DNA from 4 places in the Arthrobacter sp. BE255 genome. Region 3 is predicted to be linked to each of the others. Evidence: riboswitches for the same ligand, from Rfam matches in the RefSeq annotation. Region 3 holds a riboswitch; each other region holds the start of a gene.
What was found. Region 3 has a riboswitch for S-adenosylmethionine ahead of J2X42_RS02340 (aminotransferase class V-fold PLP-dependent enzyme). Riboswitches for the same ligand answer to the same signal wherever they lie in the genome.
Positions count from the first base shown of each region.

Region 1: another riboswitch for S-adenosylmethionine. It lies ahead of J2X42_RS10570 (DUF1737 domain-containing protein); the one in region 3 lies ahead of J2X42_RS02340 (aminotransferase class V-fold PLP-dependent enzyme).
Region 2: another riboswitch for S-adenosylmethionine. It lies ahead of J2X42_RS18830 (LLM class flavin-dependent oxidoreductase); the one in region 3 lies ahead of J2X42_RS02340 (aminotransferase class V-fold PLP-dependent enzyme).
Region 4: another riboswitch for S-adenosylmethionine. It lies ahead of J2X42_RS15020 (homoserine O-acetyltransferase); the one in region 3 lies ahead of J2X42_RS02340 (aminotransferase class V-fold PLP-dependent enzyme).

Region 1 is NZ_JAVDWK010000005.1:37,331-44,337, forward strand. It holds gene J2X42_RS10560 (O-succinylhomoserine sulfhydrylase) at 1-1,048, opposite strand, end outside; gene J2X42_RS10565 (rhodanese-like domain-containing protein) at 1,049-1,459, opposite strand; gene J2X42_RS10570 (DUF1737 domain-containing protein) at 1,456-1,713, opposite strand; SAM riboswitch class IV at 1,727-1,842, opposite strand; gene J2X42_RS10575 (hypothetical protein) at 1,950-2,453, shown strand; gene opgC (OpgC domain-containing protein) at 2,579-5,044, shown strand; gene J2X42_RS10585 (acetyl-CoA C-acyltransferase) at 5,085-6,311, opposite strand; gene J2X42_RS10590 (flavin monoamine oxidase family protein) at 6,559-7,007, shown strand, end outside.
Region 2 is NZ_JAVDWK010000012.1:156,682-163,688, reverse strand. It holds gene J2X42_RS18840 (ABC transporter substrate-binding protein) at 1-625, opposite strand, end outside; gene J2X42_RS18835 (NtaA/DmoA family FMN-dependent monooxygenase) at 622-2,028, opposite strand; gene J2X42_RS18830 (LLM class flavin-dependent oxidoreductase) at 2,041-3,147, opposite strand; SAM riboswitch class IV at 3,184-3,293, opposite strand; gene J2X42_RS18825 (LLM class flavin-dependent oxidoreductase) at 3,495-4,457, shown strand; gene J2X42_RS18820 (hypothetical protein) at 4,450-4,722, shown strand; gene J2X42_RS18815 (rhodanese-like domain-containing protein) at 4,761-5,177, shown strand; gene J2X42_RS18810 (LLM class flavin-dependent oxidoreductase) at 5,275-6,327, opposite strand; gene J2X42_RS18805 (MFS transporter) at 6,324-7,007, opposite strand, start outside.
Region 3 is NZ_JAVDWK010000001.1:499,308-506,314, forward strand. It holds gene J2X42_RS02315 (hypothetical protein) at 1-27, opposite strand, end outside; gene J2X42_RS02320 (CrcB family protein) at 96-506, opposite strand; gene J2X42_RS02325 (CrcB family protein) at 503-922, opposite strand; gene J2X42_RS02330 (metal-dependent transcriptional regulator) at 923-1,636, opposite strand; gene J2X42_RS02335 (class I SAM-dependent methyltransferase) at 1,668-2,426, opposite strand; gene J2X42_RS02340 (aminotransferase class V-fold PLP-dependent enzyme) at 2,495-3,937, opposite strand; SAM riboswitch class IV at 3,973-4,086, opposite strand; gene hisN (histidinol-phosphatase) at 4,247-5,059, opposite strand; gene J2X42_RS02350 (ribosome small subunit-dependent GTPase A) at 5,157-6,272, opposite strand; gene aroA (3-phosphoshikimate 1-carboxyvinyltransferase) at 6,272-7,007, opposite strand, start outside.
Region 4 is NZ_JAVDWK010000008.1:170,367-177,373, forward strand. It holds gene J2X42_RS15000 (phospholipase) at 1-67, opposite strand, end outside; gene J2X42_RS15005 (SGNH/GDSL hydrolase family protein) at 163-1,014, shown strand; gene J2X42_RS15010 (winged helix DNA-binding domain-containing protein) at 1,059-2,222, shown strand; gene J2X42_RS15015 (hypothetical protein) at 2,236-2,733, shown strand; gene J2X42_RS15020 (homoserine O-acetyltransferase) at 2,764-3,879, opposite strand; SAM riboswitch class IV at 3,892-4,007, opposite strand; gene J2X42_RS15025 (bifunctional o-acetylhomoserine/o-acetylserine sulfhydrylase) at 4,098-5,417, opposite strand; SAM riboswitch class IV at 5,462-5,577, opposite strand; gene J2X42_RS15030 (VOC family protein) at 5,749-6,387, shown strand; gene J2X42_RS15035 (type II CAAX endopeptidase family protein) at 6,491-7,007, opposite strand, start outside.

The DNA of each region.
Region 1 (7,007 bases), on a different contig from region 3:
TGGCGTCGCCCAGGTTGTTGGAGATGTCGATGATGCGCAGCGCATCCAGCAGCGCAAAGGCGGCGTCCTTGCCGGAGCGCCCGGGCGTCGTCGCAAGCTCCAGCGTGAGGACGGTGCCGCCGGCCTTCATCTGTTTGGCGGCGAGCTCGTACTGCGGGTGGGATTTCAGCAGCGGGTACTTGACCCAGCTGACGGCCGGCTGCTGTTCGAGCCATTCGGCCAGCCGCAGTGCGGTGGCGGAGGAGTGGTTGACGCGCAGCGCCATGGTTTCCAGGCCCTTGGTGAGGACCCAGGCGTTGAAGGCGGACAGCGAAGGGCCGGTGTGGCGCATCAGCTGCTTGACCGGGCCGTCGATGAATTCCTTGGTCCCCAGGATGGCCCCGCCCATGACCCGGCCCTGGCCGTCGATGTGCTTGGTGCCGGAGTAGACAATCACGTCCGCGCCGAGCTGGCCGCAGCGCTGCAGCAGGGGGGTGGCAAAGACATTGTCGACGACGACGGTGGCGCCGGCGGCGTGCGCGAGTTCGCTGACAGCGGCGATGTCCACGATTTCCTGCATCGGGTTGGACGGCGACTCGAAGAACACCGCGGTGGTGGGCTCTGACAGGGCGGCGCGCCACTGCTCCAGGTCGGTCCCGTCGACGAACACCGTCTCCACGCCCCAGCGCGGCAGGATTTCGTTGAGGATCACAAAGCAGGAGCCGAACAGCGAACGGGCGGCAACCACGCGGTCGCCGGCGGCGAGCAGGGCGCCGAGTGCGGTGAACACGGCGGACATGCCGGACGCCGTGGCGAAGCACGCCTCGGTTCCCTCAAGCAGGCGGAGGCGTTCCTGGAACGTGGCGACTGAGGGGTTGCCGTACCGGGAGTAGACGAAGCGTTCGTCCTCGCCGGTGAAGGCGCGCTCGGCGGCGGCAGCGGATTCGTAGACGAATCCGGAGTTCAGGAACACCGGCTCGGTGGTCTCCTGGAAGTTGGTGCGGTCCAGCCCGCCGCGGACTGCCTGGGTGTCAGGGCTCCAGCCGGCGGCATCTTCGTTAAAAGTCACTTAGTTCTTTCCCAGGTTGGTTGGCAGGCCGCGGTTCTTCCAGCCGTTGACGGTGCGCTCGCCGTAGCGGTCCGGCTCGCCTTCGAAGCCCTCCAGGACGTTGTAGGAGGTGAAGCCGGCCTGTGTCGCAGCATTGGCGGCCGCGATGGAACGCTGGCCGGAGCGGCAGATGAACAGCAGTTCGGTGCCGTTGTCCTCCGGCGCCTGCTGCGTGAGGTCCGTGATGAAATCCGGGTTGGGAATGCCGCCGGGGAACGTCCACTGGATGAACAGGGGATCGTTTTCGGTGGCCTTGGTGTCCGGGATGCCGATGTGCGCCCACTCACCCTCGGTGCGGACATCCACCAGGATGGCGCCCTGCTCCAGCTTGGCCCAGGCTTCCTGCGGGGTCAGGTCTCCGGCGTAGCTCACGCGTGGCCCTCGCCGTCGAACTCGAGGTCTTCCACTGCCGTGGCGACGGCGGCGTCCGCACTCGCGATGGCGGCGGGGAGGATGAGTGCCTGGGCGACAATCACCTGGCCGCCGTTGGAGGTGGCGGCGGGGCTGCCATGCAGCACGTAGCCCTCGGCAAGAGCGGTGGAAATCCGCTCGCAGAAATTACGGTCGTCCGGCCCTGTAATGAGCCGGTACGACAGTTTTTCTTCAGGGGCAGGTGCGTCAGACACGACGGATCTCCTTCTCTCACGCTTGCAGCTCGAATCGGTCGATATGCCGAGTATTCACCTGAGGCACCCCGCCGCGAAAGGGAGGGTTGCCGACCGGCCAGTCAGGGCTTGGCGCCGGTTCTCATTACTCCCCAAAAACGTAACACTTGGGCCGTCCGGCCGCACCGCCGCCGTCGTCATGTTCCGTAACCAACACGTGCTTCCCACCGCCGGCAACCGGACGGGACAATCAATCCATGGGGAAATCACGGCGGGAACCGGCCGCATTCGCGGGTCTGCGGACGGCAGCGGCGATCCTCGCTGGGGCCGCCGTGGCCCTGGGCCTGGGCGGCTGCCGGGACGTCTTCGCGCCGCCGCCGTGCATGCCGCCCGCGTACACCGTGACGCCGTCGGAGGTTAGGCCTGGTGCCGAGGTCACGGTCCGCGCGCCGGACACCACCTGCGGTGCCCGTTACGGCCGGGACGCGCAAGTCCAGGTGACGGTCCGGGATGCGGCACGGGCGGTGGTGCTGGAGGCGCTCGCTCCGATGACCGACGACGGCGGCTTCACCTTTGTGTTCACCGTCCCGCCTGCGACGGCTCCCGGAGAGGCCGCCGTGATGGCGTATCCGTACAACCTGGACTGGTGTGACGACACCGGCGTCAACAACCGGGCAGGGGCCGGGGACCGGACCCTTGTGCTGGTCTCGTGTGCCGAGCGATCGGTGCCGCTGGTGGTCCTGGATGGTGCGGCGCCCTAAAGCCAGGCTGACCAGCGCGAATGTCATGACGGGTATCCCGGACGGAACGCGGAGACCGATAGAGTTTGGCACGGGTGCAGGGCACCATCACTAAAGCGCAGCCGTCCTTGGGGGTCAACACCAGCATGCCACTAGCCAATGCATCCCAGCCTTTGACGAAACGCGCGGCTGCAGCGCGCCTTCTGCCGGCAGCGCTCCTGACTGCCCTGCTCCTGCTGTCCACCGTGATCCCGGCAGGCTCCGCCGTTGCCGCCGAACCTGTTCCCGACAAGGGCAAGCCCTTGCTGGGTGCCGTCCTGGAATGGGGCGAGGACTCCGGGCAGGGCTTCGCTGAACGGCTGGGCGCCTCACCTGCGCTGCTGGGACACGACATTTCGCTCCCCAGCAGGTCCGGCGAGGAACAGGACATCAGGGAATTCCTGGGGCAGGCATCAGGGCTGGGCTCACACGCCATGCTCACAGTGCGCCCCACTGTGCCGCTGGAACAGGTGGACGCCGCGGCCGCCGCGGCGTTCGCCAACAAGGTCAAGGCTCTGGCCGCCGGCTTCCAGGGCCAGCTCCTGATCCGGTTCGCGCCGGACATGAACTCAAGCTGGGTGGAATGGGGGCAGCAGCCGCCCGCCTACAAGGCGGCGTTCCGGAACGTCGCCGCTGGGTTCAAAGCCGCTGACGACGCCGGCACGGTCATGGTGTGGCAGCCGTACCTCGGGCGGGACTATCCGTTCGAACGCCACCGGAATGCGCCGGCTCCGGGATCCGAGGGCTTCGCAGCCCTGGACACGAACGGTGACGGGACCTGGAACGGCTCAGATGCCGCCTATGCGCCCTACTACCCCGGCGACGACGCCGTGGAATGGGTGGGGCTGACCGCCTATCACGATGACACGGGCGGCAAATCGGCGGTCAATACGCTTCCCGTGGCCGGTGAGCTGGCCACGATGCTCACGCAGTCCGGCAGCGAGGATTTCTACGCCTCCTATGTCGCTGGCCGGAACAAGCCCATGGTCCTGCAGACCTCGGCCTTCTACAGCCCGGCCGCTGGTGGCGCCGCGAACCGGGCCATCAAGACGGCCTGGTGGGACCAGGTCCTCGAAACAGGCACGTCCGCACGGTTTGACCGGATCGCCGCCGTCGTCTGGGACGAACGGACCAGCACCCGCGACACAGGTGTGGCCAGCATCGACTGGCGACTGACCGGCGACGCCGGGACAGCTGAGGCCGCCAGCGCGGCACTGGCGCAGTCCGGGCTGACCACCGGGCCGGTGACGGCCACCAGCGGGGGCCAGCAGGCCACCAGGGCCAACTCCCTGACCGGAGCCGCTGCGTGGACTGTGGCCGCCGCGATGGCCATCCTCCTGGCGGTACTGTGGCAACTCCCGCGGCGGGTGGGCGCGGTGGCCTCCTGGGGATACGGCGTACCGACCAAACGCGACTCCCGCATTGACTTCCTTCGGGGGCTCGCCATCGTGTTTGTGGTGGTCAACCATCTCGGCATGACCTCCCTGTTCCAGCTGCTCACCCAGGAAGCCGTGGGTTTTGTCTCCGGGGCGGAGCTGTTTGTCCTGTTCTCCGGCCTGGTGGTGGGCATGGTCTACGGCCCCCGGGTCAAGGATGATTTCGGCAAAGTCGTGGACCTGACGTCCCGGCGGGCGGGCAAGCTCTATCTGACTGCCCTGGCAGTGCTGGTAGGCGTCTTCGTGATGTCGCTGCTGCCGTTTTTCCAGACTGATGCCCTGACTACATATGTGGACCAGGGGACCGGAGGCGCAGGGCACAACGCGGTAGGCAGGACCTATGACCTGTATGCCGGGATGGAAACGCTTCTTCAATTTCCGGTGCCGGCCCAGCTCCTTCCGGCCATCGTGCTGCTGCAGTTCGGTCCGTGGCAGTTCAACGTTATGGGCCTCTACGTCGTCCTGCTGCTGGCCAGCCCGCTGATCCTCGCAGCGCTCAACCGGGGCAAGGCCGTGTGGGTGCTGGCGGCCACACTCGGCCTCTACGCCGTGGGTGCGGCCACCCGTTTCCGGCTGCTGCCCTCCCAATTCGAGGACTCGTTCCCGCTGCTGGTGTGGCAGGTGCTTTTTGTCATCGGCCTGGTGGCAGGCTTCCACCGCCACCGGATCACCGCGTGGCTGTCTGCGCACGCCTGGGTGGTGGCAGCCTGCACGGTGCTGGCCGTGGCGTTTACCTTCCTGTCCTGGTGCAACCCTTACCTTGCGAATAGCTTTGACCTGCGCCTGGCCGTCATCCCGGACACCGTCTACCGGACCATGTACGACGCCTTCTTCGGACGCACGTACCTCGACCCGGGGCGCCTGCTCAATGTCCTGGTGCTGGTCGTGGCCGCCTACGCCTTCCTCACCGCTTACTGGAAACCGGTGGAGCGGGCCCTGGGCTGGTTCCTCATCCCCCTGGGGCAGGCCACCCTGTACGTCTTTATCCTGCATGTGGTGCTGATCGCCGTCATCGCCAACATTCCGCTGCTCCGGCAGGGAGACATCCTCATCAACACCGCAGCTTATGCCGTGGTCCTGGGGCTCCTGTGGCTGATGGTGAAAAAACGGGTCCTGTTCGGGATCATCCCCACCTGAGCCGCGCGATTTCAGCCCGGCATGCCACCAAGGGCAGCCGTCAGGCCCTGAGGATCAGGGCTTCGCCCTGGCCACCGCCTCCGCACAGCGCGACGACGCCGGTGCCTCCGCCGCGCCGTTGAAGCGCCAGGGCCTGGTGCAGCACCAGCCGCGCGCCGGAGGCCCCCACCGGGTGGCCCAGTGCGATGGCCCCGCCCTCGGCATTGATCTTCTCGGCCGAAATGCCGAGGTCCTGGGCGGACTGGATAATCACCGAGGCGAACGCCTCATTGATTTCCACGAGGTCCAGATCCTCGACGGAGATCCCTTCCGCACCGAGGGCTTTTTCGATGGCGCGGGACGGCTGGGAGTGCAGCGAGCCGTCCGGCCCGGCCGTCTGGCCGTGGCTGCAGATCTCGGCAATCCAGCTGAGCCCTGCCCGTTGGGCGGCTGCCTTGCTGGCCACCACGACGGCGGCAGCACCGTCGGAGAGGGGAGATGCGGAACCTGCGGTGATGGTGGCTGAGTCCGCGGTTGAGAAGGCGGGCTTGAGCGCCGCCAGGGCCTCCGGCGTCGTCCCCGGCCGGATCCCCTGATCTGAATCGACAGTGAGTGCCGGGCCGCGGCGCTGGGGAATCTCAAGGGGAGCGATCTCCTCAGCCAGCAGCCCGGCGTCGCGCGCCGCCTCGGCCCGCTGGTGTGACCGGGCGGCAACCTGGTCCTGTTCCGCCCGGCTGATGCCCCGCTCCGCGTTGCCCGCATCCGTGGCGGCGCCCATCAGGACACCGGACACGGGATCCTGCAGCCCGTCATGGTTCAGCGAATCCAGCAGGGGTGCATCGCCGATGGCCACGCCGGAACGCAGCCGCGGCAGCAGGTGCGGGGCGTTGGTCATGGATTCCTGGCCGGCGGCCACGATGAAGTCCGCTTCGCCGGCGCGGATCATCCGGGCCGCGTCAATCACGGCGGTCAGCCCGGAGAGGCAGAGCTTGTTGATGGTGACGGTGGGGACATCCCAGCCGATGCCGGCAGCGAGGCTGGCTTGCCGTGCCGGTCCCTGGCCGGCTCCTGCCTGGATGACCTGCCCCACGATCACGGCCTGCACCTGGTCCGGCGCCACACCGCTGCGCTCCAGCGCATGGCGGATGGCGTGGGCGCCCAGTTCACTGCTGGTCAGGGAAGCCAGGCTGCCGCGGAACCGGCCGAACGGCGTGCGGGCTCCGCCGAGGATGACGGCGGTGCGGTCCCCGCCGGCCGGGGAAGTGTCTGCCGTGGCGTCGTTGCCCATGATGCTGCCTTTCGGTGGTGGCGGTTGCGTCCGAACCCCGTGATGGCACGTCCGGTTGCCGTTTCCTCCAGCATGTCACGGGCGCCGGCGGCAGGGAACGGGATGCCCGCGTCGCGTTTACCCTGAGTAAAGATCGTTTACTTTACCGAAATGTGAACGCTACAGCCACGAAATTGTCACGCCATTTGACGAAACATTCAATCAATACGCTCCCTTTCGTAACGTCCGACAGAAAAGGGAAAACAATATGGCAAGTGCGACTCGCAGGAATTTCCTCCGCTACGTGGGCATGGTGGGTGGCGCCGGTGTTATGTACCAGACCATGGAGGCCATGGGCCTTGCGCCCGATTCAGCGACCCCGGCGTTCGCCTCACCGCGGGCCGGTGACCTGAACGGGGCGGGGAAGTCGGTGGTGGTTCTGGGTGGCGGCATCGCCGGGCTTACCACCGCCTATGAGCTGGGCAAGGCGGGCTACAAAGTGACCATCCTGGAAGCCCGGATGAGGCCGGGCGGGCGCAACTGGACAGTCCGCGGCGGCACGGAGGAGACCGACCTCAACGGGATCACGCAGCGCGCCACGTTCTCCAAGGACCAGTACATGAATGCCGGGCCGGGCCGGATTCCGCAGCACCACATCACCCTGGACTACTGCAAGGAGCTCGGCGTCGCCATCGAGCCCTTCACCAACCAGAACGC
Region 2 (7,007 bases), on a different contig from region 3:
CGCAGCGGTCCGCCTCACTGAGGGCGGCCGACGCCGGGGACAGCAGCCCAAGGGTGAAGGTGGACGTGGCCTGCAGGAACTGGGCGTTGGGCTTGGAGAAGTCCACCACCACCGTCCTCGCATCCTTGACCGTGATGGCGCTGACGTCGCTGAGATACGTGGACCCCAGCGTCGCCTTGGCTCCCAGGGCCTTGATCGCTTCAAAGTTGGTTTTGACCGATGCCGCGTCGATGGGCGCTCCGTCGGCAAAGGTTGCGTCCGTACGGAGGGTGAAGGTGAAGCTGGTGGCGTTGGCGTTGGCCTCGAACTTCTCGGCCAGCCAGGGCACGATTTCACCCGTGGCCGGGTCCTGCGAGGTCAGCGACGCTACCGTCTGGCGGGCGATGGCGATGGCGTCGTTGTTGCCCACCTGCTGCGGATCGATGCAGCCGCGGTCCACGGAAACGGCGAAGTTCAGGTTGCCGCCCGCAACGGGGGTGGCGTCGGCACCCTGCTGGGATCCGGCGTCGGCCGTTCCGCCGCATGCAGAAAGCAGGAGGGAAGCTGCGCCCAGGAACGCCACCACGACGGCGGACTTCCGGGCGCTGCGGAATGTCTGGGTTCCAGACGGGTTCAGGCTGTTCATGCTACGTCTTCACTTTCTTGGCGTCGGGTCCTGCTGCGGCGGGTCAGCGGGGCGCGGAGCCCCAGGTTGTCGCGGAGGGTGGTGCCTTCGTATTCGGTGCGGTAGACGCCGCGTTCCTGGAGCCTGGGAACCAGGTGGTTGACGATGTCGTCCAGGCCGGTGGGGATGATCCAGGGCGTGATGTTGAACCCGTCCACGGCGCCCGTGTGGGCATATTCGGCGAGGAGGTCGGCCACCTCGTCGTAGGAGCCCACGAGCCCGCGGCCGTTCACGGCTGACCGCTGGGACACGAACTGCCTGATGGACAGCCCCTTATCCGTGGCTTCGGCCCGCCATTCGGCGGCGAGTTCCTTGGCGCTTTTGCCGTGGAAGGCGTTGCCGCGGGTGGCGTTGGTGACCTCCACCACCGGATCGATGTCCGGCAGCGGGCCGTCGGGATCGTATTCGTCGAGGGTGCGGCCCCAGAACTGCTCCAGGTAGGCGATCGCGGTCTGCGGCCCCACCTGGCGTTCGCGGACCCACTGCAGCTTGTCTTCCGCTTCCTTGGCTGTGGGTGCAAGGATGAATTCCTGGCCCGGGAAGATCTTGACGTCGTCCGCCGGCCGCCCCGCCTTCAGGGTTCGCGCCACGATGTCCTCGCGGAATTTCCTGGCGGCCTCAAGCCCGGCGTGCCGGGAGAAGATGACGTCCGCGTTCCGGACGGCGAAGTCCCGGCCCGTGGCGGAATCCCCGGCCTGGAACAGCACCGGGTGCTGCTGGGAGGAGCGCGGAAGCCGTCCGGTGATGTCGACGTCGAAGCTCGAGTCCTGCCTGCGGACGGGGGTGATGCCGCCCTCAGCGAGCCAGCGGCGGGAGTCCCGGGACCCGGCGATTGCGCCGTCAGCCCAGGAGTCCCAGATCGCTTTGGCCGTCTGGACGAAGGCCTCGGCGCGGATATAGCGGTCCTCGTGGGCCAGGAATCCGCCGCGGCGGAAGTTGGCGCCGGTCCAGGCGTTGTCCGTGGTCACGATGTTCCATGCCGCCCGCCCGCCGGAGAGCAGGTCGAGGCTGGACAGCCGGTGGGCGAGGTCCGCAGGATCGTTGTAGGTGGTGTTCTGGGTGGCCACCAGTCCGATGTGCGACGTCACGGCAGCCAGGGCGGCGAGCGCCGTCTGGGCGTCCGGCCGGCCGGCGACATCCAGGTCGTGGATCCGGCCCAGGTGTTCGCGCAGGCGCAGCCCTTCGCCGAAGAAGAAGGCTGTGAACAGGCCGCGTTCGGCGGTCTGGGCCACCCGGCGGAAGGATTCGAAGTCGGTCTGGGACCCGCTGTCAGGGTCACGCCAGACTGTGGTGTGGTTGACGCCCTGGAAGAAGACGCCGAACTGGATCTTGCCGTCGCCGGCGATACGGGACGAAGTGCTCATGTTTTGGTCTCCCTAGAGTGCCGCGGCGGCGGCGTAGCGGTTGGCGGGTCGGGGCAAGCCAAAGGATTCACGCAGCGTGCTGCCCGGGGCAGGCGCGGCCAGCAGGCCTGCGCGGCGGAGTTCCGGAAGCACCACGGCTGCCAGTTCCGGCAAATCGGTGTCCAGGACCGCGGGACTGAGCCGGACGCCGTCGCTGTCCCTGAACAGCACGGCGAGGAGCTCCACCATTCCGGCGGCACCGCCCACATACCGGGCGCCGCCCGCCCAGGGCTGGTGGGCATCGAGGTCCGCCAGCCGGTCCGAGGCCCGGCGGCCACGGGCATCCAGCAGCACGTCAAGCTCCACCAGGGTGCGCGGCGCGCCGGCGTTGCGTGCGGCAGCCACCGCCGCCGCCAGGCCCTCCGGCGTTGCGGCCGACACCAGTGCCACGTCGGCTTCCACTGCCGGCAACAGCGCAGCGGCGGCGAAGACCGGCACCTGCCCCTGAAGGGGGCGGGGAATGATGGACGGGCCTTTCACGGCGAACCGGGAGCCCTCAAAGTCCGCGTAGTGCAGCTTGTCGGCGTCGAGATATCTGCCCGTCGCGGCGTCACGGATCACGGCGTCGTCCTCCCAGGAGTCCCACAGCCGCCGGGAACTTTCGACGACGTCCGCGGCCTCAGGCTGCACGTCAGCTTCCGGAAGGATCCCCCGGCCCACGGACCGGGCTTCCTGCCCGGAGTTCTCAGTGCTGACAAGCCAGCCTGCCCTGCCATGCGACGCGTAGTCCAGGCTGGCCAGTTGGGTGGCGACGTGGAACGGCTCGGTGTAGAGCACCCCGGCCTCGGGCACCAGGCCGAGGGACCGCGTCACCGGGGCGGCGAACGCCGCCCGCTGGACGGCGTCGATGCGTCCGGCAATTCCCGCGCCGGCGGTGTCGGTGGTGCGTGAATCGCGGAATGTGGCGAGATGGAAGCCGGCGATGTCCGCCGCCTGGACGGTTTCGCGGATGCGGCTTCCGCTCAGGAGCGTCCCCGGCCCGTGGGCGGCGAACCGCCATGCAGCCGGGTGCGCGCCGTCGCCGTCGAGCTCGATACCGAGCACAGCAGGACGCTTACTGGGTGTGGGTGAGGCAGGCATGGTTCCCTTATTTTTGGGGCCGCGGACGGCCGGTTTGACATTCGCTTGCCGCTGCTGCGGCCAGGTCTGTTTCCGGAGCACCCCGCCACATAATGCCTGAGGGTTGCCGCAGCACCAGCCGGTCCTTGGCGTGCTGTCTCTTGACCTAGGACCTGAATCTAGAGGGCTGCCGGGGGCGTCCACAACCGGCCCGACTTGCGGCGTCAAGCCGGGAAATGCGGCGTCAACCGGCGCTGCATTCCGTCATTTATGAACCAGTTTTGGGCCGGATTACCTGCCGTTTCGGGAGGTTGAGTCCGGTGACGGACCAGGTTTTGCGCCGAGCCGTGACTCCGTAGGGTCATGCCATGCCTAAGCCTCCTGTGGTTCCCCTTTCGGTCCTTGACCTCAGCCCCATCCCGGCCGGAAAGACCGCAGCCGATGCGCTGCGCAACAGCATTGAGCTGGCCGTTTCCGCCGAGGCGCTGGGTTATAAGCGCTTCTGGCTGGCTGAGCACCATCTGAGTCCCGGTGTTGCCGGCGCGGCGCCGCACGTGCTGTCGGCTCTGGTGGCCGCGGCAACCAGCACCATCCGTGTTGGCACTGCCGCCACCATCCTGGGCAACTACCGGCCGGTCCAGGTCGCGGAAAACGTGGGCACTGTTGCGGCCCTGTATCCCGGCCGCATTGACCTGGGCTTTGGCCGGTCCGGGGTGCCGAAACCTGAGGATCCTGCTGCCGCGGGGGGTCCGTCTGCTGCATCGGGGTCCGCAGAACTGGCCGCCGCAGCCCAGTCCGCGACAGCCGGGTCCACGACAGCCCAGTCCGCGCCAGGCGGGTCCGCGACAGGCGCCGGCAACCGCAACCTGGACGGGCTGGTCATTCCGCCGCCCCGCCCGCTCTTTGGCAAGGCCTTCCCGGAGAGGTTCCGGCTCCAGGCGGAGCTCCTGGGCCGCGTTCCCGGGGACGCGGACAACTTCGAAAGCGACGTGCAGGACGTCATTGCCTTCTTCTCCGGCCAGTACCGTGGCCCGGAGGGCGAAAGCGTGGCGGTCCGCCCCGCGCAGGGGCATTCCCCGCAGTTCTGGATCCACGGGTCCAGCGCCGGACCCAGCGCCCGGCTTGCCGGAAAGCTGGGTCTACCCTACGGGGCCAACTACCACGTGGCACCCTCCGCAGTCCTGGAGTCCGTCGCCGAATACCGGGCACATTTTGAGCCCTCCGAGTCGCTTGGCCAGGCCTTACGTGGCGGTGTCCGCCGACGTCCTGGTGGCTCCCACAGCCGCAGAGGCAGGAGTCCTCGGCGCCGGCTTCGAAGCCTGGGTGCATAGCATCAGGTCCGGCAAGGGCGCCATCCCCTACCCGGCGCCCGAGGATGCGGCAAAGTTGCCGCGGCTGGATCCGGCCGGGCATGACCTGGTCCGGGACCGGCTCGACACCAGGTTCGTCGGGGACCCGGCGCACGTTGTGTCCGGGCTGCGTGCCCTGCAGCGGGTCACCGGCGCGGACGAACTCCTGGTCACAACCATTACCCACAGCCAGGCCCACCGCCTCCGCTCCCAGCAGCTGCTGGCGGAGGCGTGGGGCCTCGGATAGCACAGCCAATCATCAAAACAACTATCAAAGGAGCACCCATGAGCGAGCAGAACACACCCCACGACCCCCAGCTGATCAGCCCGGAGGAAGCGGCCCGGCTCATCGAGGACGGCGTCCTGCTGATCGACGTCCGCAGCGAAGGCGGCCGGGCCAGCACCGGAAGCGTGCCCGGGGCCGTGGTGGTGGACCGTGAGAACGTGGCCCGGGATTTCGGCCCGGAGTCGTCCGACCGGCTTTCCCAGGTGACCGGAACCGACCAGAAGATTGTGGTCTTCTGCGGCTCGGTCAAAGGCTCAGGGCCCGTGGTCGAAAAGCTGAAGGTGCTGGGCTACTCCCGGGCGCTGCACGTTGACGGCGGCTTCCCCGCGCTTCGCGATGCAGGCGTGGCCACCACCGGACCGGCCGCGGAGCACGCGCCGGCGCAGCAGCCGGCTGCCGAACCGGCGGCGGTTTAGCGCCGTTCCCAAGCTCGGCAGCCGCCGTCGTAGTGCCCATTCCGGGCATCCCGACGGCGGCTGCCGGGCTTTGCGCTGCCACTGACTTGTGTGCCGCCTAGGCGGCTGCCGCGGCGTACTGCGGCTGCCATCCGAGCGCCGGCGCGACCAGGGTGGCGAAGCTGGTGACGATCTGCCGGTAGTCCTCGATGGAGAATTCGTAGGGCAGGTTGACCTGCAGTTCGGAGGCTGCAGCGGTCACAGGATCGGCGAGCAGAGCCTGGATGATCTCGTCGGCACTGCCCACCAGGTCCGGCGCGAACAGGGTCCGGCGCTCACCGTGTGGTTGGAGCGTACGCTCATGCCTGCTTTCGGCGTAGGCGCGGTAGCGGGCACGCGTGGCGGAGTCTGCACCGTCCGTGGGAAGGACCACACGGCCGACGACGACGCGCGGCGCCTGGGTCCCGCGGAAATCCTGCCGGTAGCGCCCAAGGTTGGCTGCCTGGGCCTCCGTGAACACGTTGCTGGCTTCGCCGGAGACAATGTTTCCGACCACCAGGTTGACCCCGCTCGCCGCTGCCCAGTCCGTTGACCGGGCCGATCCGGCCCCGTACCAGATGCGGCTGCGCAGGCCCGGACTGTAGGGCTGAAGGCGCGGACGCTGGGTGTTTCCCGGGGACTGGATGACAGTGTCCTCGTCTCCGATGAAGCGGCCCTCCAGGCACTCGAGCAGCCGCCCGATCCGGCGGTGCGAGAAGTCGAAGCCCCGCCAGTCGCCGTCAAAGACCTTTCCGGCGATGAGCTCCGCGTGCGGAGGGGCGCCGGCGCTCAGTCCGATCTGGAGCCGGCCGCCGGAGAGGACGTCCGCCATCGAAATGTCCTCGGCGAGGCGGAACGGACTTTCATAGCCGATGGGGATGACCCCGGTCCCCAGCTCAATCCGGGAGGTGCGCTGCGACGCCGCGGCCAGGAAGACGGTGGCGGACGATATCCCGTGTTCCAGGTGGCGCTGGCGTACCCATGCGCCGTCGTAGCCCAGCCGTTCGGCGAGCGCGAACAGCTGGAGCGTTTCCTCCAGACCCTGGCCCGGGGCGTGGTCCGGGTAGTTGCCGGGCGTCAGGAAGCTGATGGATTTCAGGCCGGAGGCCTGGCTGGTTTCGTGTGGTGTCATGATCCGGTTTCTCTCGTTTGCGGGATTTTGGGGTGGGGCTGGGACTGGTTCAGGGTGGAGTGTCGTTGGGCCCGCCGCCGGGCCGCCGCTGTCCGGATCCAGTCGGCGGCGCCTGCAAGGATGGCGAGCGCGGTGAGGGCTGAGCACAGGACGATTCCGTCGTGGAAGGCGCCCCGGAATCCGCCGCCGGGGACGGCCTCCTGGAGGAACAGGCCGGCAACGGCCGCAGAACAGAGCGCTGCGGAGAAACGCTGGCTCAACTGGTAGAAGCCTGCGGCGACGCCGGCCGCTCCGCCGGGTGCGTGGCCAAGTGTCAGTGCCTGGTTGGGTGCCACCACCAGGCCGGTGGCAACGCCCTGGACCAGGCCCACGGCAGCAACCGCTATGGCGGCCGCGGCACTGTCCAGGCCTTGGACGGCGAGGTCTTTGGCCACCAGGGTGCCGAACGAGGCTGCCAGGGCGAACACCACACCGGCCCGGCCGAACCGGCCGACGAACCGCCAGCTGAGGCTGGAGGCAAGCAGCATCCCGGCGGCCTGCGGGGCGAGGATTCCGGCGGCTGCCAGCGGGGCGAGGCCGGTTCCGGAGAGGAAGTAGAACGCCGTCAGGGCGGCCATGGCGGCGCCCACGCCGAACTGGGACAGTGCCACCACCGTGCCCAGAAGGAATCCCGTGGACCG
Region 3 (7,007 bases):
AATTGCCGCGTCACGTCTGCTAATCATCACAGTCAACGATACGGGACTGCATCCATGGCCGCCGCCTCAGCCCGAACCGCTCCCGGAACTCCGGACTAGGACACGATGGCAATGCCCGCCGCGGCCGCGGCGAATCCCACCAGCAGGTTGGCTGCCACGTTCAGAGCTGCCGCACCAAACCGTGACTCACTCAGCAGCCTGATGGTGGCGGTGGTCCACGAACTGAATGTGGTCAGGCCGCCGGCAAGGCCGGTGGCAACGGCGGTGTGTAACTCTTCGGGGAGTCCGAGTCGTCCGGTAATCCCTACCGACAGCCCAATGACCAGGCAGCCGGCAACGTTGACTGCCAGCGTGGCCCACGGCCAGTGACGTGGCGCATGCCCGGCCGCGCCCGTGGCGCTCCGGACCGGGAGGGCGCCCGCCCGGCGGGCGAACCAGCTGTCCACGGCGAAGCGCAGCAGGGCACCGGCCACGCCGAAGACGCCAACCAGGATGGCGGCGCTCATGCGGCGGCCCCGGAACGGTCGGCCAGCACCTTGCCGGTCCGCCAGCCGGCAGCTGCGGCGCCCAGCCCCAGCAGGAGCGACAGCCCAAGATAGGCGATCCAGACGGGGTGGTGGTTGGCCCGCCAAAGCTGGTCCACCGAGAACACCACAGCGGAGAACGTGGTGAAGGAACCCAGGAATCCCGGACCCAGGCCCGCCCGGAGCCAAAAGGCGGTGCGTGGCCTGGCGATCCAGAACGTGGTCAGGGCTGCGAGTATGAAGCTCCCGGAGACGTTGATGCACAGCGTGGTCCAGGGCAGTGATCCCATATTGTCAGGGAACGCCAGGCCAAGGCCGTACCGCAGTTCCGACCCGAGGAGTCCGCCGGCGGCCACCGCCAGCCACGCACGCCAACCGGGTGCCCCGGAGGCGGCCATTCAGCCGTTTCCGAGGACGCAGCCGGCGTGCGGAGTGTCGCTGTCGACCCATAGGGCGGAAGTGACCTCATCGGCGAGGTCGTATTCGCGGGTCTTGCCTTCGGAGCTGATCCGCACCACCAGCGCACCGCCGAAGGGCTTGCGGCCAACCACCTCGACCTCGGAGTCGAGGTCGATTTCCTCCGCCGACAGGTACCGGAGCAAGTCAGGGTTCTCGTCGCTGATCCGGGTGATCCGGCCGGTGTGGCCCTGGTCAAGTTCATTCATCAGGTGGGCGTGGGGCATCCGGACTGTGCCGTCGGCGCCGGGAATGGGATCACCGTGCGGGTCCCGGAGCGGATTGCCCAGTTTCGCCGCCATCCGCTCGATAAAGGTGTCCGAGACAGCGTGTTCCAGCTGTTCGGCCTCATCATGGACCTCGTCCCAGCTGTAGCCGAGCTGCTGCACCAGGTACGTTTCGATCAGCCGGTGCCGCCTGACCATGGAAAGTGCCAGCCGCACACCGTCGCGGGTGAGGGTGATGGCGCTGTACGGCTTGTGGTCCACCAGGCCCTGGTCCTTGAGCTTGCGGACCATCTCGGACACCGAGGAGTTGGCCACACCCAGCCGTTGGGCCAGCTGGGAGGAAGTGATGGGTTTGTCCTGCCACTCCGTGAAGGAGTAGATGACCTTGACGTAGTCCTCGATGGAGGAGGAGGGCGCGCTGGTCTTCACGACACCAAGCCTACCCGGTGGGCGGACGGCCTCATGCTTTGACTGCCCGCCATGTCAGTGTCAGGTAGGGGAGTCCCAGGCGGGCGCCAGGCTCATGGCCCAGGTGGTCGTGGAGGTACCAGTCCAGGTTGGCGAGGACCTTGGTGCGCGTGGCCTCACCCGAACGCAGGTAGTAGCTCCGTGACTTGGCAAGCTCCATGATTTCCCCGGTGGTGAGCGCGTCTTCCCAGTGCGTCACGTGGCTTTCCAGCCCGTCGAACTCCGGCCCCACAGGCGGCCGGAAGTGCGGCCGGTAGACATCCCCCGCGTGCATGATGCGGGAAAGCCGGTGAACCCATGGAACGGACGTGTCCAGCTGGTTCCAGATCAGCCCCAGCGTTCCGCCGGTGCGGAGGACCCGCGAAAGTTCCGTACTCGCAGCGATCGGATCGCACCAGTGCCAGGCCTGCGCCACGCTCACGACGTCGAACGAGGAGTCTGCGAGTCCGGTCGCCTCCGCGGTCCCTTCCGTCGCCCGAACACCGGGCAGCAGGACCCGTAACTGGTCAAGCATGTCCGTGGAAGGGTCGACGGCGGCCACAGCGAGTCCGCGGTCAAGCAGCAGGGCTGTGAACTTGCCGGTGCCGGCGCCAACATCGAGGGCGTCGCGCGCCCCGGCAGGGATGAGCCAGTCGGCCGATTCGACGGGGTATCCGGGCCGGACGCGCTCGTAGTGTTCGCCGCCGTCCTGGAAGCTCTGTCCGAGCTCCTGACGGCGTCCGTGGTCAAGTTTGGGGCCACCCCGTGCCACGTGCGGTCTCCTTCGCCAGATGCCCTTGGGTATCCTTCGAATTTACCGCATCGACAGGGCTGTCCGGGTCAGTCGTCGGTGCAGGGGGCTGCGCCGGCCGTGCCGGGCGTGTTGGGTGCCCAGTCCGGGTAGGTCCGGGTGTCGTTGGCCGGAACCCAGCGGCCGGAGTCCACCACATAGTCCCAGCCGAGGCCGGTCCTGCGGAGTTCCTCGATGCCGGCCAGGAGCCGCTGGGCGTCCTCGAGCCGTGACCCCAGGCCGAAGCTCGCCCGCAGGGAGCCTGACGGCAGGCCCAGGCGTTTGAGCAGCGGGTGGGCGCAGAAACGGCCGTCCCGGAGGCCCACTCCATGTTCGGCGGACAGGTAGGCGGCCACCAAACCGGCGTCGTAGCCTTCGACAGAGAAGTTCACCACGCCGATGGTGTCTGTATCCGGGTCCGTGTCCTGGAAAATCTGGTGCACGGTGACGCCGTCGATTTTGTGGAGTCCTTCCACCAGGAAGGAACGGATGGCTGATTCGTGGGCGTGCCAGCGGTCCGGGTCCAGTGCGGCGATCACCTGGGTGGCGCGGGCCAGCGTGGCGGCGCCGAGGACGTTGGGGGAACCGCCCTCGTGCCGGGCGGGACCTGTGGCCCAGCTCACGCCGTCGAGCCTGGCCTCACGGACAGCGCCGCCGCCGGCAAGGTGCGGCGTGCCGGCGTCGAGCCAGTCCGGCCGGCCCACGAGGACGCCTGCGCCGAACGGAGCGTAGAGCTTGTGCCCGGAGAAGGCGAGGTAGTCGACGTCGTCGGCGCTGATGTTGATGCGGCGGTGGGGCGCGAGTTGCGCCGCGTCCACGACGATCCGGGCGCCGTGCTCGTGCGCCAGGGCGGCGAGTGCCCGGATGGGAAGGATTTCGCCCGTGACATTGGAAGCGCCCGTGACGGCCAGCAGGCTGACTCCACCCTGTTCAAGCTCGGCGCGGATGGCCTCCACGGTGCCGGCCAACGTGTCGGCGGCAACGACGCTGCGGTGCGGGACACCCTGCCACGGCAGGAGGTTGGCGTGGTGCTCGATGTCGAGGTACAGGACGTCGCCGGCCGGGCGGCCGTCCACCGTTGGGAGACAGCCTGCCAGGAGGTTCAGCGAATCAGTGGTGTTCCTGGTGAAGATGACGGAGTCGCCGGCCCGTCCGCCCACAAAGTCACGCACGATGTTCCGGGCGTTCTCGTAGACCGACGTGCTGATCTGGGATGCGTAGCCGGCGCCGCGGTGGACGCTGGCGTAGAACGGCAGGATTTCGTTGAGGTACGCGGAAACCACCGAGAGGGCCGGGGCGGAGGCACCGTAGTCAAGGTTGGCGTAGCGGACGTGTCCGCCCTGGATCAGCGGGGCCTGGATTTCGGCGCCGGTGACGGCGGAGAGCGGCCGGCCGGCAACGGCAAGCCGTTCGCTGAACAGGGCTGCGGTGTCGGGGCCGGCTGCGGACTGCAGACGGACGGCGGTGTTGGGGGAGACGGTGGCAGTTGTCACAGAGACCTCACTTCAGAGGGACTCCCTGTCCCGGGAATCCGCGCTTGCCGGGTCCGTTCCGGACCGGCCTGGTCGTCACCCGGGGCACCCCACCGCGAATGGAGGGTTGCCGGCCAGCAAACCGGGGTTTCGCGCTGGCACTCGTGACCTGTTAAGAGCGTAGAACATGGGCGGGGCGGGCAGGAAGCCGGTCCGAATGTTAAGGCTTTTGTTACGCGGGGCCCGGAATTGTCGCGTTTGTCCGAAGATACGGCGGCGGACGCCCCCTGCCGGAGGCGTCCGCCGCTGATAATTCGGTACATGTGGCCGTTAGAGCAGGTCGTCAAGCCCGGGGTTGAGCCGCTTGAGGACTTCCGAATGCAGGATGGAGTTGGTGGCCAGGGCGTTGCCGCCGAACGGGCCGTCCTCTCCGTCGAGGGATGTGAACCGGCCGCCCGCCTCCACCACAATCGGCACCAGCGCCGCCATGTCGTAGAGATTGAGCTCCGGTTCGCACGCGATGTCCACGGAGCCTTCTGCGACCATGCAGTAGGACCAGAAGTCGCCGTAGGCGCGGGTGCGCCAGACGTCTTCGGTCAGGCCAAGGAAGTCATCGAGGTTCCCGCGGTCCTTCCAGCCGCCCAGGCTGGAGTAGGACAGGGACGCGTCCGAGAGCTTCGAGACGTCGGATACCTTCAGCCGGGTGGCAGCGGCCAGTGACCGGCCCATGTACGCGCCGGCGCCCTTGGCGGCCCACCAGCGCTTGCCCAGTGCAGGGGCACTGACAACGCCGACGACGGGCTCGCCTTCGTCAACAAGGGCAATCAGGGTCGCCCAGACCGGGACGCCACGGACGAAGTTCTTCGTGCCGTCGATGGGGTCGATGATCCAGCGGCGGGAGCCGTGGCCTGAACTGCCGAATTCCTCACCCAGGACTGCGTCACGGGGGCGGGAACGGGACAGTTGGCCGCGGATGGCTTCCTCGGCGGCCTTGTCCGCATCGGTGACCGGCGTCAGGTCCGGCTTGGTCTCGATGTGGAGGTCCAGGGCCTTGAAGCGGCTCATGGTCTGGTCGTCCACGGAATCGGCCAGCACGTGGGCCAGGCGCAGGTCATCGTTGTAGCTCGAAGCGGGTTGGATCATGGTTCCAAACTACCGTCAAAGCGCCGCGTGGTTGGGGACCCCGGCCACTGGAACCGTGCGCAGAGCCCCCGTGCGGCTCCAACCGGGCGGGACGGCGTCAGTTGACGCTGCCCAGTTCCTTGGTTTCCTGCCCAGCCATCCGGGGGTCGGTGCCCAGCAGGCGCCGCAGGGAACCGAGCCTCGCAGGTCCTGTCGGCCCGGCATGGCCGTCGGTGACCCACGGGTCCAGGCCGCAGTTGACTGCGCCTGTGGTGTGTTTGCAGCCACGCTCGCAGGCATCGGTGCCCGGTTCCAGGTCCGGGAAGGACCGGAGGATGCGGTCCGGGTCCACATGGGCCAGGCCGAAGGAGCGGATGCCGGGGGTGTCGATGATCCAGCTTCCCGCCGGCGCGTCAGTCAGTTTGAGCGCCAGGGCAGAGGAGGAAGTGTGGCGTCCCCGGCCGGTCACGGCATTGACGCCGCCGGTGGCACGCTCCGCGCCGGTCAGGGCGTTGACCATGGTGGACTTGCCGACGCCCGAGTGCCCCAGCATTACCGTCACCTTGCCGTCCAGGTGGGCCCGGAGCTGGGCGACGGCATCGCTGTCGAGGCGCGCAGACAGCCCGTCATCGGAGCGGGCGTCGATGCCGGACGCTTCGGAGTCGGCCGTGCGGCTGATGATGACCGGGAAGTCCAGGTGTTCGTAGTTGGACAGCAGCTCCGCGGGGTCCTTGACGTCAGCCTTGGTGACCAGGAGCAGCGGCTCGATGCCGGCATCGTAGGCGGCCACCAGCGCGCGGTCGATGAAGCCGGTGCGGGGCTCGGGATTGGCGGCAGCCACCACCACCACCAGCTGGTCGGCGTTGGCCACAACCGCCCGCTCGATCGGGTCGGTGTCGTCGGCGCTGCGACGCAGGAGGGTCCGGCGGTCCTGGATCCGGACCAGCCGGGCCAGGGTGTCAGGTTCGCCCGAGACGTCGCCCACCAGGGAGACGAAGTCGCCGGCGACGACGGGGTTCCGGCGGAGTTCCCGTGCCCTGGCGGCGATGATAATACGCTCGTCACCGGAATCCTCGCCAACAACCGCCGTGTACCGGCCGCGGTCCACCGTGATGATCCGGCCGGTGACTGCGTCATCGTGGCTGGGGCGGTCCTTGGTGCGGGGGCGGGAGCCCTTCTTGCTGGGGCGGATCCGGACGTCGGATTCGTCCCAGGAATCAGTGCTGCGTGCCACTACTCGGCACCAACCGGAACCGTGGTGCCGGGTTCCTGGCCCTGCGCGATCATGTTTGCCCACAGTTGCGGGAAGTCGGGCATGGTCTTGGCTGTGGTGGCGATGTCCTCCACCTCGATGCCTTCCACCGCCAGGCCCAGGATGGCACCGGCGGTCGCCATCCGGTGGTCCGCGTAGCTGTGCACGACGCCGGCATGCAGCGTGGCCGGGCGGATCACCAGACCGTCGCTGGTTTCCTCGGCGTCGCCGCCGAGCCTGTTGATCTCGGTGACGAGGGCGGCGAGCCGGTCCGTCTCGTGGCCGCGAAGGTGGGCGATGCCGGTGAGACGGGATGGACCGCTGGCGAGGGCGCAGAGGGCCGCGACGGTTGGGGCGAGTTCGCTGGTTTCGGCAAAGTCGGCACCTTTGATCTCCGGCCCGCCGGTGACCGTGAGGACGCCTTCGGACAGGCTGACGGTGGCGCCCATGTCCGTCAGGATGCTGCGCCAGAGGTCGCCCACCTGGGTGGTGTGAGTGGGCCAGTCGGGAATCCTGACGGTGCCGCCGGACGCCAGCGCGGCAGCAAGGAACGGTCCCGCGTTGGACAGGTCCTGTTCGATGCGCTGGTCGAACGCCCGGATGGTTCCCGGCGCCACAACCCAGTGGTTGGGGACGGAATCGTCCACCGAGACGCCCACTCCGCGGAGGACGGCCACGGTCATGTTGATGTGGTCCAGGCTGGGCACCGGCTTTCCC
Region 4 (7,007 bases), on a different contig from region 3:
CGGCGCGCTGGTCCTCGGGCTGGGACCACAAAACAACGGGGGCGGGAAATACTTCGGCGTCAGTCATGGTTTCCATTCTTACAGCTACCCGGCGGTAACAACCTACGTTGGCGTAGCTTGAGAACGAGGAGGCAGGATAGGACCGTGAGTGAAGCCAGAGCCATGCAGAACCCGCCGTCCGACGTCGCGGAACATCCCTGGAGCCGCTATGTGGCCATGGGCGATTCCTTCACGGAGGGCATCGGCGACCCCGAACCGTCGAGGCCGGGCGGGTACCGGGGCTGGGCGGACAGGGTGGCGGAGGAACTGGGCCGCAGCCAGAGCGATTTCGCGTACGCCAACCTTGCCGTGCGCGGCAGGCTCCTCCAGCAGGTCGTGGACCAGCAGCTTGCCCCGTGCCTTGCCCTGAAGCCTGACCTGGTGACGCTCTCGGCGGGCGGCAATGACTTAATCCGGCCCGGCGGCGACCCCGACGTCCTCGCGGAGCGGCTCGATTCCGTGGTGCAGATCCTGGGCATGGGCGGCGCCACCGTGGTGCTTTTCAACGGTCCGGACACCGGGTCCTCGGTCCTGGGCCGGATCCGCAGCAAGGTGGCCATCTACAACGAGAACCTGCGGACGGTTGCGGCACGGCATGACGCCATCATCGCCGACATGTGGTCCCTTCGGCAGCTCAGCGACCCGCAGATGTGGGACGAGGACAGGCTGCACTTCTCGCCCCTGGGACACCACACCATCGCGGCCATGGTGCTGGACTCGCTCAACGTCAGCCACACGCTGGAGCCCCTGCAGCCCAAGCCGTTGCCGCCGCGCACCTGGCGCGAAGCCCGTTCCGGTGACCTTGTGTGGGCGCGTGAATACTTTGTGCCGTGGGTGGTGCGGCGGCTGCGCCACCGTTCCTCCGGGGACGGGATTACCGCAAAGCGTCCGACGCCGGGACCCGTGTTCGGCCCCGGCGTCCCGTTGGGGTCCGGCGAGGGTCCGCTCGGCTCCACTGACGCGGCCCGGCACTAGCGGCGGCCGGCCCGGGACCGCGAAGCGTGAGTCAGACGGCAGGTATGGAACCTGATGCGGTGGTGCGGCTTCGGCTTCAGTCCCAGATGCTCCGCGGTCCGGCAGCGCCATCCCCTGAGGCGGCCCTGCGGAACCTGCTGGCCGTGCAGGCGCAGGAATTTCCCTATGCCCGCTGGAGCCTCGCCCAGCGCACCGGGGTTAATGCCACGGCCGCGGACATTGAGGAGGCGGTGTCCGACGGCCGGATCCTGCGGACCCATATCCTGCGGCCCACATGGCATTTTGTCCACCGGGACGATCTCCGCTGGCTCCTTGCCCTGTCGGCGCCGCGGCTCCACCAGGGCAACGCGGGCATGTACCGCCGCACCGGGATCGACGCCGCCGCTGCCGTCCGGAGCCAGGAGGTCCTGGCCGGGGCCGTCGCCGGCGGCAACCATCTGACCCGGGAGCAGCTTGCGGCGAGGCTGCAGGATGCCGGCTTCGCGGGAAAAGGCCTGGAACTTGCCTACCTGATCATGCACGCCGAAATCAGCGGTGTCCTGGTCAGCGGGTGGCCGGTGCGCAGCAGCGGCGGCGCATTGAAGCAGACGTACGCCCTCTTTGACGAGCGGGTTCCCGCCGGACCGGGCGTGCCGCCGACCCGGCCGGAAGCACTGGCGGAACTTGCCCGGCGCTATTTCACGAGCCGCGGTCCCGCCACCGTCAAGGACTGTGCCGACTGGTCGGGGCTGACGATGGCGGACGTCCGGGAGGGTCTGCACGTGGCCATCGGGGAGCATCCGGAAGTCCTCGGCACGGCGGTGATTGACGGCGTCGTGTTCTATTACGGTGCCGTCCCTGACACCGGCGTCCCCGGCACCGGCGGCCCTGACAGCGGACCGCGGATCGACCTGATCCAGTGCTACGACGAATACGTGATGGGCTATTCCGCGTCCCGGCACTACCTGGGCGGCAGCGCTCCTGCCTTCCCGGTCGACGGCTCGCTGCTGCACGTGGTCCTGCTGGACGGGCGGATGGTTGGCTCCTGGCGGCACACGCTGCTCCCCGGCCGGTGCGAATTGGACATCCGCCTGTTCGATCCGGCCGGTCCGGTGCCCGGCTCCGCGCTGGCGCACGCCGTGGACGACGCCGTGGACAGATATGGGGCCTTCCTGGGAACCCCAGCCGTCCGTGTGCGCACCGGGGCTAAGCTGGAAGGACACACATGAGAGGCGCTACACCGTGAACAGCTTGTTCTTCTGGATCATCATTCTGTCGTTCCTGATTCCGATGGCGATGCGGATGTACCGGAAATCCGTCAACAAGAGGAACCAGGAACAGAGCTTCTCGGGACGCTACCCTGACCAGTTCCCCGGCGGCGGCCAGTTCCCCGGGCCGCAGAGCCGCCAGCCGCGTGACGGCTACACCCAGCAGGACTACATGAGCGGCGGCTTCCGCCAGCTCGACGGCCCGCAGCCCCTGCCGCCCAGCCAGCCCTTGCCGCCCATGATGCCCGTTCCGCCCGCGGACCAGCAGTTCCCGCCGTACGGCGGCCAGCCTGCGCCGGGCCGGGCAGCGGAGGCGCCGCAGCAGCCTGCTGCCCCCGCGACTCCCCCGCCGCCGTCGGCCCCGCAGGGCTTCCGTGCCCGCAAACTCGCTGAACTGGACCAGCAGTACAGCAACGGCGGGATGGCCGTGGACGAGTACATGAAGCGGCGCTCCGAAATCATGGACGGCTAGCCAGCCGGACAATCCGGCCGGGCGGCCAGGTCAGACCAGGAACGTCTTCCGGAGCTGGCTGCCCAACTGGCCGATCTCGGTCAGGAAACCGTCGTGGCCGATGGGTGCTTCAATGACGTGGACGTCCACGTCTCCGGGAAGGGCCTCGGCGAGCTCGCGGGACTGCGAGGGGAAGTAGAGCCGGTCCGAGTCCACCGCAGCGACGAAGAACCTGGCGGTTGCCCGGGCGAGGGTTTCGCCGAGGGAACCCCGCCCGCGGCAGACATCGTGGCTCATGAGCGCCTCGGTGATGGCGATGTAGCTGTTGGCATCGAAGCGGCTGACGAGCTTGCTGCCCTGGTGGTCCAGGTAGCTCTCCACCTGGTAGCGGCCCCGGTCCCCCAGCGCGGCTGCCTGCAGGGGGGTTTCGGGTGCCTGGGCCGACCGGCCGAACCGGCCGTCGAATTCCTGGGCTGACCGGTACGTGATGTGGGCGATCCGCCGCGCCAGGGCCAGCCCGTCCTCGGGGAAGGGTCCGCCGTAGTAGTCGCCGTCGTTGAAGTTGGCGTCCTGGCGGATGGCGAGGGTCTGGGCCTGGGCGAAGGCGATCTGCTCTGCGGTGCTGGCGGCGCCGACGGAGATCACGGCACAGCGTTCCACCCGGTCCGGGTAGGTCACGGCCCATTCGAGGGCGCGGGCGCCGCCCATGGATCCGCCCAGCACGGCGTACCAGCTGCCGATGCCAAGCTGGTCCGCCAGGCGGGCTTCGGCGGCGGTGCTGTCACGCAGGGTCACCAGCGGGAAGCGTGAGCCCCACGGCTGCCCGTCGGGGGCGGGCGACGACGGCCCGGTGGAGCCGTAACAGCCGCCCACAATGTTGATGGACACCACAAAGAACCTGTCCGTGTCCACCGGCGCGCCCGGGCCGGCCAGCTGCTCCCACCAGCCGGGCTCGTCGCTGTCGCCGCGTGTCACGTGCGTGCTGCCGGTCAGGGCGTGCTCAATGAGGATGGCGTTGGAGCCGTCCTCATTGAGCGTTCCCCACGTTTCATAGGCGAGCGTGACTTCGGGCAGGTATCCGCCCGCTTCGAGTTCAAGTCCGCCAATGCCGGCGTAACGGACCACGCCGTTTTCGGGTACTGCTGTACGGGAGACGGTAATCGTCATGTGGAGACCTTTTCTACGCGCTTGCCTGCCGTCAAGTGACCGGCAGGCCAGGTCTTCACCCGGGGCACCCCACCGCGGAAGGAGGGTTGCCGGCCAGCAAGCCGGGGCTGTCGCTGGCACTCATGACCTCCTCCGAGTGTACGAAACCGCCCCCGTGTATGGCTAAGAGTGTGACTGGTTTGTGACTCCCCGAGGCTTGGCGGGTCCGGACCGGCGTCCTACTGCGCCGCCTTGGCTGCCCGGAATCCGGCTTCCAGGTCGGCCAGGATGTCATCAATGTGCTCGATCCCCACGGACAGGCGCACCAGTCCCGGCGTCACGCCCGCAACCGCCTGCTGCTCCGCTGAGAGCTGGCTGTGCGTGGTCGACGCCGGGTGGATGACCAGGGAGCGCACGTCACCGATGTTCGCCACGTGGCTGTGCAGCTCCAGGGCATCCACGAAGCGCTTCCCCGCTTCGGCCCCGCCGGCCAGGTTGAAGGCCACCACCGCGCCCGTACCCAAGGGCCCGTACTTGCGTCCGCGCTCGTACCAGGGGCTGGACGGGAGCCCGGCATAGGCGACCGATTCGACGTCGTCACGGGCCTCCAGCCACTGCGCCACGGCGACGGCGTTGGCAACGTGCCGCTCAACGCGCAGGCTGAGTGTCTCCAGGCCCTGCGCGATCAGGAAGGCGTTGAAGGGCGAGACTGCGGAGCCAAGGTCGCGGAGCAACTGGACCCGGGCCTTGAGGATGTACGAGAGGTTGGCGCCGAGGGCCCCGCCGGCGCCAAGGTCGCGGGCGTAGACCAGCCCGTTGTACGTGGGGTCCGGGGTGTTGAAGCCGGGGAACCGTTCCGGGTCCTTGCCGAAGTCGAAGTTGCCCGAGTCCACGATCACCCCGGCGATGGCCGAGCCGTGCCCGCCAAGGTATTTGGTGGCGGAGTGGACCACGATGTCGGCGCCCCACTCCAGCGGGCGGATCAGGTAGGGGGTGGAGAGCGTGTTGTCGACCACCAGGGGGACGCCGGCTTCGTGGGCAGTCCGGGACACTCCTTCAATATCGAGCACGTCCTGGCGCGGGTTGGATACCACCTCGGCGAAGAACAGCTTGGTGTTCGGCCGGACGGCGTCCCGCCAGTGTTCCAGGTTGTCCGGGTCCTCGACGAAGGTCACGGCGATGCCGAACTTTTTCAGCGTGTGTGCCAGCAGGTTGTACGTGCCGCCGTAGAGGCTGGGGCTGGCCACCACATGGTCCCCCGCCTCCGCGATGTTGAGGATGGCGAAGGTTTCGGCTGCCTGTCCCGAACTCAGGAGCAGTGCCGCGAGCCCGCCCTCGAGGCTGGCGATCCGCTGTTCAACGGCGTCCTGGGTGGGGTTTCCGATGCGGGTGTAGATCGGGGCCAGCTCTGCGAGCGCGAAGCGGTTGGCGGCGCTTTCGGCACTGGGGAAGACGAACGACGTCGTCTGGTAGATCGGGAGCGCACGCGCCCCTGTGGCGCTGTCCGGCTCCTGGCCGGCGTGGATCTGGCGGGTTTCAAAAGACCATCCGTTGGACATTCAAGGCTCCTTTGACGTGGGCCCGGGCATGCTGGGAGCACCACGGGCCGCGCTTGCCGTCCGGCCGTTGCCGGACAGCCAGGTCCTCACCCGGGGCACCCCACCGCGGAAGGAGGGTTGCCGGCCAGCGAGCCGGGGCTTGGCGCTGGCGCTCATGACCTGCGTTCAGTGTAGGAACCTGTCATCGGCGTGCAACAGCATTGTGACGAACATGGTCAGCGGCCGGCTTCAGGGGGCCGCGGAAAGGACGATGTCCACTCGTGACGCACCCCCAAAGTAGGTAAGGATACCCTTAGCTGAGAGGCGGATCACAAAGTGCCAAGATGAGGGCATGCGCATGGATCACGTCTCTTACGCCTGTGAACACGATGGCCTGGCTGCCACCACCGAACGTATTTCGTCCGCCCTCGGCGTCGAAGCCGTAAAGGGTGGAGTGCATCCCCGTTTCGGAACCCGGAACATGATCATCCCGCTCGCCGGGCACAAATATCTGGAAGTAGTCGAGGTGCTTGACCACCCGGCATCGGACAAGGCGCCGTTCGGACAGGCAGTCCGTGCCCGGTCCGCGGCCGGCGGCGGCTGGATGGGCTGGTGCGTCGAAGTGGACGACCTCGCCCCGTTCGAAGAACGCCTGGGCCGGTCCGCCGTCAACGGCAACCGCAAGTTCCCGGACGGCCGCGAACTGGTCTGGAAGCAGATCGGTATCCTGGGCCTGATCGCGGACCCGCAGGTGCCGTACATGCTCAAGTGGGAAGGCGATCCCGCCCTCCACCCGTCCAATGCCTACGAAAGCAACGTCAAGATGTCCTGCCTGACCATCGCCGGTTCGGCAGCACGGGTGACCGAGTGGCTGGGCGAACCGGTGGAGAAGCCGCTTGAGGACGTCGCCGTTGACTGGGTGGCTCCGCACGGAACCCCCGGCATCCTGTCCGTCACGTTCGAAACCGCTTCCGGAGCAGTCACCATCTGACCGCTTCGTCAATACTTCGGCCGCCATCAGCGGGTGCCAATGATGCCACCCACCGATGGCGGCCGAATCCCTTTAACCCGGGCCTGGCCTGCGTAACCCAGCCCTACCCCAGGCCGACTGCCTTGCCGAACAGGCTGAAGCCAACGAATGCCACGATGTCCAGCAGGGCGTGTGCAACCACCAGCGGCATCACGCGGCGCGTTTTTGTATACAGCCAGGCGAAGACCACCCCCATGATGGCATTGCCTATAAACGGGCCGAAGCCCTGGTAGAGGTGGTAGCTGCCGCGCAGCATGGAGCTGGCGAAGATCGCCAGCGGCATGCTCCAGCCGAACTTGCCGAAGCGGTCCAGGAGATACCCCACCACGATCACCTCCTCCACCACGGCGTGCCGCACGGCGGACAGGATGAGGACGGGGACGGTCCACCAGTACGAATCGAGTGCGCTGGGGATGATGGCGGTGGTGATTCCCAGCGCCCTGCCCGCAGCGTAGAGGCCCAGCGACGGAATGCCGATGAGCGCGGCGAGCCCCAGCCCCTGGAGCAGGTCGCGGCCCGGCCTGGCGAAGTCGAAGCCGAGCTTCCGGAACGCGGAGCTGCCCTGCGGCGCCCCTGGCGTG